One region of the Halobacillus sp. B23F22_1 genome, then DNA from elsewhere that is predicted to be linked to it. Evidence: riboswitches for the same ligand, from Rfam matches in the RefSeq annotation. Region 1 holds a riboswitch; each other region holds the start of a gene.
The links. A riboswitch is a leader RNA that binds a small molecule or an ion and turns the genes downstream of it on or off. The one in region 1 is predicted to bind S-adenosylmethionine.
Positions count from the first base shown of each region.

Region 2: another riboswitch for S-adenosylmethionine. It lies ahead of ACGTNH_RS12560 (methionine biosynthesis PLP-dependent protein); the one in region 1 lies ahead of msrA (peptide-methionine (S)-S-oxide reductase MsrA).
Region 3: another riboswitch for S-adenosylmethionine. It lies ahead of metE (5-methyltetrahydropteroyltriglutamate--homocysteine S-methyltransferase); the one in region 1 lies ahead of msrA (peptide-methionine (S)-S-oxide reductase MsrA).

Region 1 covers NZ_JBIEKE010000003.1:214,831-218,109, forward strand. The annotation lists gene sppA (signal peptide peptidase SppA) at 1-939, shown strand, start outside; gene ACGTNH_RS16220 (RDD family protein) at 952-1,488, shown strand; gene msrA (peptide-methionine (S)-S-oxide reductase MsrA) at 1,539-2,012, opposite strand; SAM riboswitch class I at 2,133-2,254, opposite strand; gene ACGTNH_RS16230 (AIM24 family protein) at 2,341-3,039, opposite strand; gene ACGTNH_RS16235 (chromate transporter) at 3,114-3,279, opposite strand, start outside.
Region 2 covers NZ_JBIEKE010000002.1:938,898-942,176, forward strand. The annotation lists gene ACGTNH_RS12550 (AEC family transporter) at 1-442, opposite strand, end outside; gene ACGTNH_RS12555 (PH domain-containing protein) at 603-977, opposite strand; SAM riboswitch class I at 1,381-1,491, shown strand; gene ACGTNH_RS12560 (methionine biosynthesis PLP-dependent protein) at 1,565-2,689, shown strand; gene metC (cystathionine beta-lyase) at 2,682-3,279, shown strand, end outside.
Region 3 covers NZ_JBIEKE010000002.1:999,084-1,002,362, reverse strand. The annotation lists gene metE (5-methyltetrahydropteroyltriglutamate--homocysteine S-methyltransferase) at 1-2,034, opposite strand, end outside; cobalamin riboswitch at 2,179-2,382, opposite strand; SAM riboswitch class I at 2,443-2,546, opposite strand; gene ACGTNH_RS12800 (NarK family nitrate/nitrite MFS transporter) at 2,712-3,279, opposite strand, start outside.

The sequences.
Region 1 (3,279 bases):
CAAAGCATTGGCTTTTTAACATCAAGTACGTTTACGGAGTCTTCCCAAGGATTGTTTGGTGGAGACAGCAATAATGAGAAACCAAGAGAAGAAGTTATTGAAGAAGGCTCCTCCTCGGATCGTATAGCCCGTATATCCGTAGAGGGAACAATAATGAGCGGCCAGGGATCTAATCCTTTTATGGGAGAAGGTTATAACCATGAAGCTTTACTAGAACAGTTAGAAGCCATAAAAGAAGACCCTAGCATTAATGGAGTGTTGCTTTACGTAAACTCCCCAGGCGGAGGAGTGTTTGAAAGTGCTGAAATTCACGACAAGCTGAATGAATTAAAAGAAGAAGATAAATCTCTATATGTTTCAATGGGCGGTATGGCTGCTTCTGGAGGCTATTACATATCAACTCCAGCGGATCAAATATTTGCTTCTGAAGAAACATTTACCGGCTCATTAGGCGTTATTATGGAAAGCGTAAATTATGAAGAATTAGCCGATGAATATGGCGTTAAATTCAATACCATCAAGAGCGGCGAATTTAAAGATATTATGAGTCCAACTAAAGAAATGACAGAGGAAGACCGTGAAATTATTCAAACGCTTGTAGATGAGTCCTACCAAGGGTTTGTCGATGTCATCAGTGAAGGTCGTGACATGCCTGAAGATGAAGTAATAGAAATTGCAGACGGCCGTATTTATTCTGGTCAGCAAGCATTAGATAATGGCCTAATTGACAACATCGGATTTGAAGAAGATGCGTTAGCTGCCCTGAAAGAAGAAATCGGCGGGAATCCTGAAGTAATTGAGTACCAGCCTAGTGGAGAAAGGTTGTTCGGTATTCCTATCGATATGAAAAGTTTCCTGCCAACAAGCGAAGTAAAATGGATCAACGAAATGATCGAGAAACGTCAAGGTCCTAGATTAATGTACATGTATTCTGAGTAAAGGAGGAATTAGATGGATACAGTAGAACCCACCCATCAGCCCAATCACTTAAATCAAGCTGTGACATCAAACCTTAACGAAATCCACCGTATCGTATACGCTGGTTTTATTCCACGTTTTTTTGCTTACATCATTGATTTAATTGTAATTTGGAGTATCAATTCAATCATCACGCGCCCGCTTTTAAGAGTAACCAATCTATCCGAAGCCAAGCTTTGGATTGAGCTGTTAAGCGCCGCGAACATCACTCAATCGATTGTGTTTTTTCTTTATTTTGTATTAATGACTTTCTATTTCCGGGCCACATTAGGAAAAATGACTCTGGGGTTATCGGTAGAATCATTAAAAGGAAAGCACTTAACGAAAGGGCAGATTATTTACAGAGAGTTTGTAGGACGTTATATAAGTATGGCTGTTTTAGGTCTTCCTTATCTTGTAGTCATCTTCACGAAAAAGCATCAAGGGATCCATGACCTGTTTGCCGATACTTCTGTAATCAAAGACAGAATGAAGAAATTAAATCGAGAAATCGAATCTACTTTAGAATAAACATAAAAATCCGCTTCCTTTATTTAAAAGGAAGCGGATTTTTAATAAGATCAGCCAATGCCGCAAGCAAAGGAGCCATTCTTCTGAGCATACTTTTGATGGTATTCTTCCGCCTCATAAAATTCACGGGCCGGTGTAACTTCAGTTACGATTCTACGTTTAAAAATCCCTTTATTTGTCCACTGCTGAATTTTCTCCTCAGCAATGGCTTTTTCAGCTTCATTTTGGTAAAAGATAGCGGAACGATATTGATGACCAACATCGATTCCCTGCTTATTTTTAGTTGTAGGGTCATGGGCTTCAAAAAAGATATTAACCAATCCGCCATACGTAATGACTTCTGGGTCATATTCAATACGAATTGCTTCTGCATGGCCAGTTGTTCCTGTTTTCACTAGTTCGTAGGTTGGACTTTCAACATGGCCGCCCGTATACCCTACACGTGTATGTGTAATTCCTTCGAAACGCTCGAAGAAAGCTTCAACTCCCCAAAAACATCCTGCTCCAAAAATTGCTGTTGCCATTTGTCATCTTCCCTTTCCATTAACGCAACTTCCACCTAAGAGAGTTTGACGGTTCAAGCTACCAAAAAACCCCTTTTCTTATCCAGTATAAGAAAAGGGGTCGTAAATTTCCGTACGATCCTCTCATCTTCTAGAGTGAAATAACACTCTACAGGAATTGGCACCGTTCTCGTCAATCCTTAGATTAATTCGATGGTTGCCGGGCATCAAAGGGCCAGTCCCTCCGCCTCTCTGGATAAGAAGTTTCCGTTATAATTTTAAGTTATTTTATATATTACAATGTTTCAATCTCGAAGTAAAGGCGAATGCTTCATTTTTTTTGAAAAATTTATGAATTTCCATTTCCCGTTGTTATGACCTCTTCAAACGGCTGTACAATGACAAACCCTTCACCTTTAAACTCCATTTGAACAGATTCACCGCTCCCACGGCCAATAAATGTCTTTAGACTTACATCAGTACGAAATTCCGGCTTTAAATGTCCTGACCAGGCTACCGTCGCATTTGGATCTGTAATGACAGGATCCCCTGGTCGTACAAGCAAAGTTAATGGCTCATAGTGAGAAGTAATCGCCACCCTTCCCCGGCCCTCTAACGTCACGTTGAACAGTCCGCCAGACATCATGCCAGCTACTTTTTTCATTAATTTAATATCCCATGATATGCCAGGCTCAAAGGCAAGAAGATCGTTCCCGTTAACAGTAATGGATTCATTATTTAAATCAAAAATAGTAATCTTTTTCCCTTGATCAGCTAAGTATAGACGACCTTTTCCGGCTGCCTTCATCAAAGAACTGCCTTCGCCCGAGAAGGCTTTCTTAAACATTTTTCCCACACCATGTTCGAGTATCCCTTCCCTTTCAAACTTGATGGAACCATTATAGGAAATCATCGATCCTGCTTTGGCCCATACTTGATCAGAAAGGTTTACTTCTAATATACGCTCTGTTTCCAGTTCAAAGAACTCATTTTCAGCTTCATCCTGCTTCGTTTTTCTTATGAATTCATCAATCGAATAATTGCTCACGATCTCTCCCCTTTCCTGTCTCGTCCTTATTGTATACGAGAAAGAGGGGATAAATGATTCATTAAGTTAAACATTTATCCTCCTAGAAAAAGGGCACCATATAAAAGCGAGCCCGCAATGACAAAAGCCGGGTGTACTTTTACTCGCTCAAGTAAAACATAGCTCACTGCAATTAAAATAACTGTTTGCACCATCCCTGCAGATCCATAGGACGTTTCAAAGAATTGATAAGCCATTACC
Region 2 (3,279 bases), on a different contig from region 1:
TCCCGACAAAGAGATAAATACCATATATCCATATTAAAAGTAAATATAATAAATTGAAAATTGCCGCATACATTATGCCTTGCTCACGGAATAAGGCATAACACACCGCATAACCGATAAAGCCTTGATTTCCAAACAACATTAAAGACTGATACACAACTCCTCTTGACTCCCCAACTTTTGTTCGTTTCTTAATACTTAGTGAAAGTAGATAAGCTGTGAGAAGAGCATAGCCGGAGAGCAGAATCAGCATGAAAAAATCCCCAAAAATATGTAATTCCTCAGAGAAGTTCATGGAAGCTAAGATCAAACAAGGAAGGGTAATATTTAAGACCAGCGGAGCTAGTACTTGTTCCGTTTGCTGTGGCAGCCAACCTGCTCTCTTTGATACAAAGCCGCTCAACCCTATGACATAAAGGGTAAATAATTCAGTCACTGCCATACACATCCCCCCTCCCTCCTTCCAATGTATGAAGGAACAAAATGAGGAGTGCCTTACAATAGTAGAAACTAGAAAAAGCTTACGCCATATTAGACGCAAGCTTTTATTAAACTTCCCTTTCAGCAATTGAAAGGGACTACTCTATTCTTAAAGCTCATTATTACAGTACATATTGAGCAAGCGTACGCTGTACGTCTTCAATCGGACTGTCTTTTTTAAACAGTTTTTCGATCGGAGCGGACTGACCTGAAAGCCAAATTTTTAATTCAGAATCAAGGTCGAAGCTGCCCGCCGTCTCTGTACTGAAGTGTGTAATGGTTTTATAAGGGATACTGTGGTACTCGACTTTCTTACCTGTCATTCCCTGTTTGTCTACTAGAATTAATCGTTTGTTTGTGAAAATGAATGAGTCCCTTATTACCTTATATCCGCTTTCTACTATTTCGTCATTAATTAAAACGTGCTTTAATTCCTTGCTCAGTTTTTCTTTATCCACTTCACTGGCATTGCCCATAAGACCGTCTAAAAATCCCAAAATATTTCCTCCTTAAAATCCGAGTTTCTTCCTATTATATATAACTCCATTATTTTTACAATTAGAATGGTTTCATTTCGGATAATTTTCGATTGGTTTTTAACTGCTATGAACAATTCTGCATAGTCCCTGACAACTTGTGCAAGAAGTAGCAATCGGATTTTTGTTTCTTTTCCTTATTTATAAGATACACTTACCGTTTAATCATTACCCTGCAATAATTATCAACTTTCCTCAAAAGGCAAAATTTATTCATAACTTTCTAATCCAGTAACATATCCTTCTATATAGGTTTATATTGATTCAATTTCTATATAAAATTCGCAAAATTCTATTTATACCCTTGTCAAACCTTTATCTGTAGTGTACATTAGGGTGAAAGAATTAAATAACGAATATTGATTTCTTATCACGAGAGGCAGAGGGACTGGCCCGTCGAAGCCTCAGCAACCACTGGTACGACCAGTAAGGTGCTAACTCCAGCAAGTTGATTCGTCAACTTGGAAGATAAGAAGAAGGATTTAAACAACAAAGTCTTCTTCTTATAAGAAGGCTTTTTTTATTTTTCAACGAAACGGGGAATGATCATGTGTGGTAGAAAAGCAGAAACAAAATTAGTTCATACAGGAAAAAATAACGGGGATGCTTCAGGAGCAATTAACGCACCTGTTCACTTTTCCACCGCCTATGAACATCCAGGGCTTGGGGAGTCCACTGGCTTTGACTATACAAGAACAGGCAATCCAACACGTACGCTTCTTGAACAATCCGTAGCAGATCTAGAAAAAGGAAATGCAGCCTTCGCTTTCAGCTCAGGTATGGCGGCCATTCAAGGGGCCTTATCCATTTTCAAAACAGGGGATGAAATTGTCGTTTCAGAAGACGTTTACGGTGGAAGTTACCGATTCTTCGACTATCTCTCCAATCAATATGGCCTGAAATTCATCTATTGTGACAGTAAGCGGCTCTCACAAATTGAAAACTACATAACGGAGCAAACGAAGGCGCTCTACATTGAATCGCCTACGAATCCACTCATGCACACAGCAGATATACCGGCTATTTCGATCATTGCTAAAAAACATGATGTTTTACTGCTTGTTGATAATACGCTTTATACTCCACTCCTTCAACAGCCAATTACTGAAGGTGCCGACATCATCATTCACAGCGCCACGAAGTACTTAGGCGGCCATAACGATGTCCTCGCTGGTCTAGTGGTTGCTAAAAATGAAGAATTGAGTGAAAAGATAGGTTATTTTCAGAATACGGCCGGGGCCGTACTATCACCCTTTGATTCATGGCTGCTTATGAGAGGAATGAAGACGTTATCTATAAGAATGGAAAAACACGAGAAGAATGCTGCTTTCCTCGTAGCGTTTTTAAAAGAGCATGAAGATATAACGGACGTCTTTTACCCGGGACGCGGCGGCATGCTTTCGTTCAGACTGAAATCTGAGTATTGTGTCGATCCATTTTTACGAAAGTTAGAAGTCATTACGTTCGCTGAAAGCCTTGGAGGCGTAGAGAGCTTCATCACTTACCCAACCACGCAAACACACGCTGATATACCAGAAGAGACACGTCAGCGCTACGGGGTATGTAATCGGTTGTTACGTTTTTCAGTAGGAATTGAACATGTCGATGACTTAAAAACGGATTTAGAACAAGCACTGGCCAGCTTAAAAAAGGAGGAAATTTACCATGACTAATCATCACACGTTTCAAACTCGTCTGCTTCACAATGATCACAAATTTGACCGGGAAACCGGGGCGGTAAGTGTGCCGATTCAGCAAGCTTCCACGTTCCATCAGGCTGACTTTGATAACCCGGGTATCTATGACTATAGTCGTTCCGGAAATCCTACAAGGGAAGCGTTAGAAGATACGATTGCTAATCTAGAAGGCGGTACACGCGGGTTTGCATTTGCTTCAGGAATGGCAGCCATTTCAACCTCTTTCATGCTTCTATCAAAAGGCGATCACGTTGTTATTTCAGAAGACGTATATGGCGGTACATTTCGAATGATTCATGATGTTTTAGGTCGTTTTGGCATTGAGCATACGTTTGTTAATATGACAGATCTTCACGAGGTAGCAACTGCTATACAACCGAATACAAAGGTATTGTATATTGAAACACCTTCCAATCCTTTATTAAATATCACCGATATTCAAGCTGTAAGTAAGCTTGCGAAAGCCAACGACTGCCTGACTTTTGTTGATAATACATTTATGACTCCTGCTCTACAACAACCGCTTGAGTTAGGTGCGGATCTTGTCCTGCACAGTGCAACGAAGT
Region 3 (3,279 bases), on a different contig from region 1:
GATCAGTTCTCCGTGACTTCTTGCCGCTTCAATTGAAATAACGTCAGCATCCAATGCATCAAGTGTATGCATAATTTCCCCAAATTCGGAGTAGCACATATGCGTATGAATTTGTGTTTCATTCTTAACAGAAGAAGTGGCTAGTTTAAAAGCGTAGACCGCTTCATCCAGGTATTGCTGCTGTTTCTTAGGTTTAAGCGGCAAGCCTTCCCGTAAAGCAGGTTCATCAACTTGTATCATATGAATATGGTTTTCTTCTAAAGCTCTAATTTCTTTTTGCAGCGCTAAAGCAATTTGCTTGGTTACATCGAATTCGCTGATATCCTCGCGCACAAAAGACCAATTTAAAATTGTAATCGGCCCTGTGAGCATTCCTTTAACCGGCTTTTTGGTCAACGATTGAGCATAACTGATTTCCTTCACGGTCATCGGCTCGGTTAAAGCAACATCACCATAAATAATAGGAGGCTTCACGCAGCGCGAACCATAGGACTGCACCCAGGCATATTTTGTAAAAGCAAACCCCTCGAGTTTTTCACCGAAGAATTCGACCATATCATTTCGTTCAAACTCTCCGTGTATTAGAACGTCAAGTCCAATTTCCTCCTGACGTGCAATCCATTCTCTCATATTTGCTTCAATAAAGCTCTGATAGTCAGTATCCGTCCAATCTCCTCTGCGCCATTTAAGACGTCCTTGTCGGATTTCTGTTGTTTGCGGCAGACTTCCAATTGTCGTAGTGGGCAGTAAAGGAAGGTTAAAAAAGTTTTGATGAATGGATTGGCGCTCAGAGAAATGTTGTTCGCGTGTTGGTTCAACGCCTTTCCAAAATTCGACTTCCTTTTGTACATCTGTGTTATTTCTGATCTCAGACTGCCATAATTGTTCGCGGCATTCGGCTTGGAATGTCAGTTTTTCTTCAACCGTTTTTCTGCCTTTATTTAAGCCTTCTGTTAAAAGTTTAATCTCTTCCAGCTTTTGGTCGGCAAAGGCCAACGCATTCTTTAGTTGCGGATCTAATTCAGATTCCGTTTCAACCGTTACGGGTACATGTAATAAACTGCAAGAAGGTTGAACAATTAAGCGATCCTCATTTACGAAAGAACGCAGCGTTTCCAGCAGAGTCAATGAAGCAGAAAGATCATCTTTCCAAATGTTTCGCCCATTGATGACGCCTGCTGCCAACGTTTTTTCTGCAGGAAACCCGAAATTCTTTATTGCCTCCAGGTTCGCCCCTTGATCATGTACGAAATCAAGTCCAATTCCAGCTACGGGAAGAGATACAACTTCTTCATAATAATCAATGGATTCAAAATATGTTTGCAGTAATACGTTCAGACTGGAAAGTTTACGATCGATGGATTGATAGACATTCTTAAATACATTAATTTCATCCTTAGTCAGTGTTGTGGCTAAAATTGGCTCATCGATTTGTACCCATTCTGCTCCTGCTTTTTCTAGCTGTTGCAGGACTTGTATGTACAACGGTACGAGTTTCTCAACTAATCTCTCAAAGTCTTTGTCCTCAAAGCCTTTTGATAATTTTAATAAGGAAACAGGACCGAGAAGGACCGGTTTTCCTGTAATATCGAGCTTTTCCTTTGCTTCTAAAAAGTAGGGAAGCAGTCGGTTTTCTACTAGTTTTGGCTCCGAATCTGATGAAACTTCAGGAACGATGTAATGGTAGTTCGTGTTAAACCATTTTGTCATCTCTGAAGCTACAGCGTTTTTATTGCCACGAGCGATATCAAAATAAGTATGCAGGGAATTTTCGTCTTGCTGCTGAAAACGTTCAGGGATTAAGCCAAACATCACAGCTGTATCCAGGACATGATCATAGAGACTGAAATCTCCAACAGGGATTAAATCAATGCCCAGATCTTTTTGTTTCTTAAGGTCATAGAGTCTTAACTTTTCTAATTCAGTTTGAAGCTCTTGCTCACTTATATTTCCTTTCCAGTACTGTTCTAATGCTTTTTTCCATTCACGCTTTTCTCCAATTCTTGGATAGCCTAAATTTGAACTTTTTGTCATCCTGGTTCCTCCTTGTATAATAAAAAATCCATAAAAAAATCTCCCTTCTTAAAGAGAGATTGTTATGACAGCATATTTAAAATCGTCTGTTTAGACAGACTGATCCCATTACTTGTCCTAACACCTCCCTATTACCCGTAGGTTGTAGTGCGTCATCACCAGGCAGGTCTCCTGACTTAAGATCTTCACATTCCTGCGTCTTCCCATCTTTTATTCAAAAGAAAGTGACTTGCTGCAGGATGCTCCCTCTAACAGTGGCGGGACCGTGCCGGATTTTCACCGGACTTCCCTTTTAAGCTGAATAAGCTCTTATGAACTTAGCCAACACCTGAGTGATTTAAGATATTTAGTTTATCTAGCATGTGTATATAAAAAACCTCTCGGTGAGAGAGGTTTACACACGCACCTCTCTTATTTTTCAAAGCCTTCGCTTTGCTGGAATTAGCACCACAATCAAGTAGATCGGTTGCCGGGTTTCACAGGGCCAGTCCCTCCACCTCTCGAAATAAGAGATTCTATTGAATTGATTATAAGACTAGCATGGGAGGATGAAGCTGTCAATGGAGCATCAGGGTACCTGGTACCGAAAAGCTGTAAAAGAGCGAAGTGCCAAGTGGGAATTTCGGTACCTGGTACCCGGTACGCTCTTCGATTTTGTCCCAAGCTTTTAAAAGAATTTACATCGCCACTTCTTTTCCAGATTTTCTCGTTTCTTCTTCCTTTACTGGCTGAAGTTCGGTGATATGTGCTTTGCCTGGTTCGTTTAAGAAGAAACAAGCGATAAAGCAGCAAAACGCCATAATAGAAATTCCAAAAAAGAACAGCGAAGGATTCAGTACGCCAAGTACGGCTAGAAATAAAACAGAACCTACATTTCCATAAGCACCAACCATCCCGGCGACCTGTCCAGTCAAGCGTTTTTTCACAAGTGGCACCATCGAGAATACAGCACCCTCGCCAGCCTGTACAAAAAAGGAACACGTCATTGTCAATAGAACAGCAGCTACAATCGACCAATCGGACCCGATCTGAGCCATTCCAAGATAAGCGACGGAGGTAGCGGCCAACAAAATAATGAGAGTCTTCTTACGGCCAAATTTATCACTGAGCCAACCGCCTCCAGGACGGGCGATGAGGTTCATAAAGGCAAACGAACTGGCGATCATTCCAGCTCCGGCTACTCCCATACTAAACGTAGCTTCAAAAAACATCGGCAGCATAGAAATAACGGCTAATTCTGAGCCA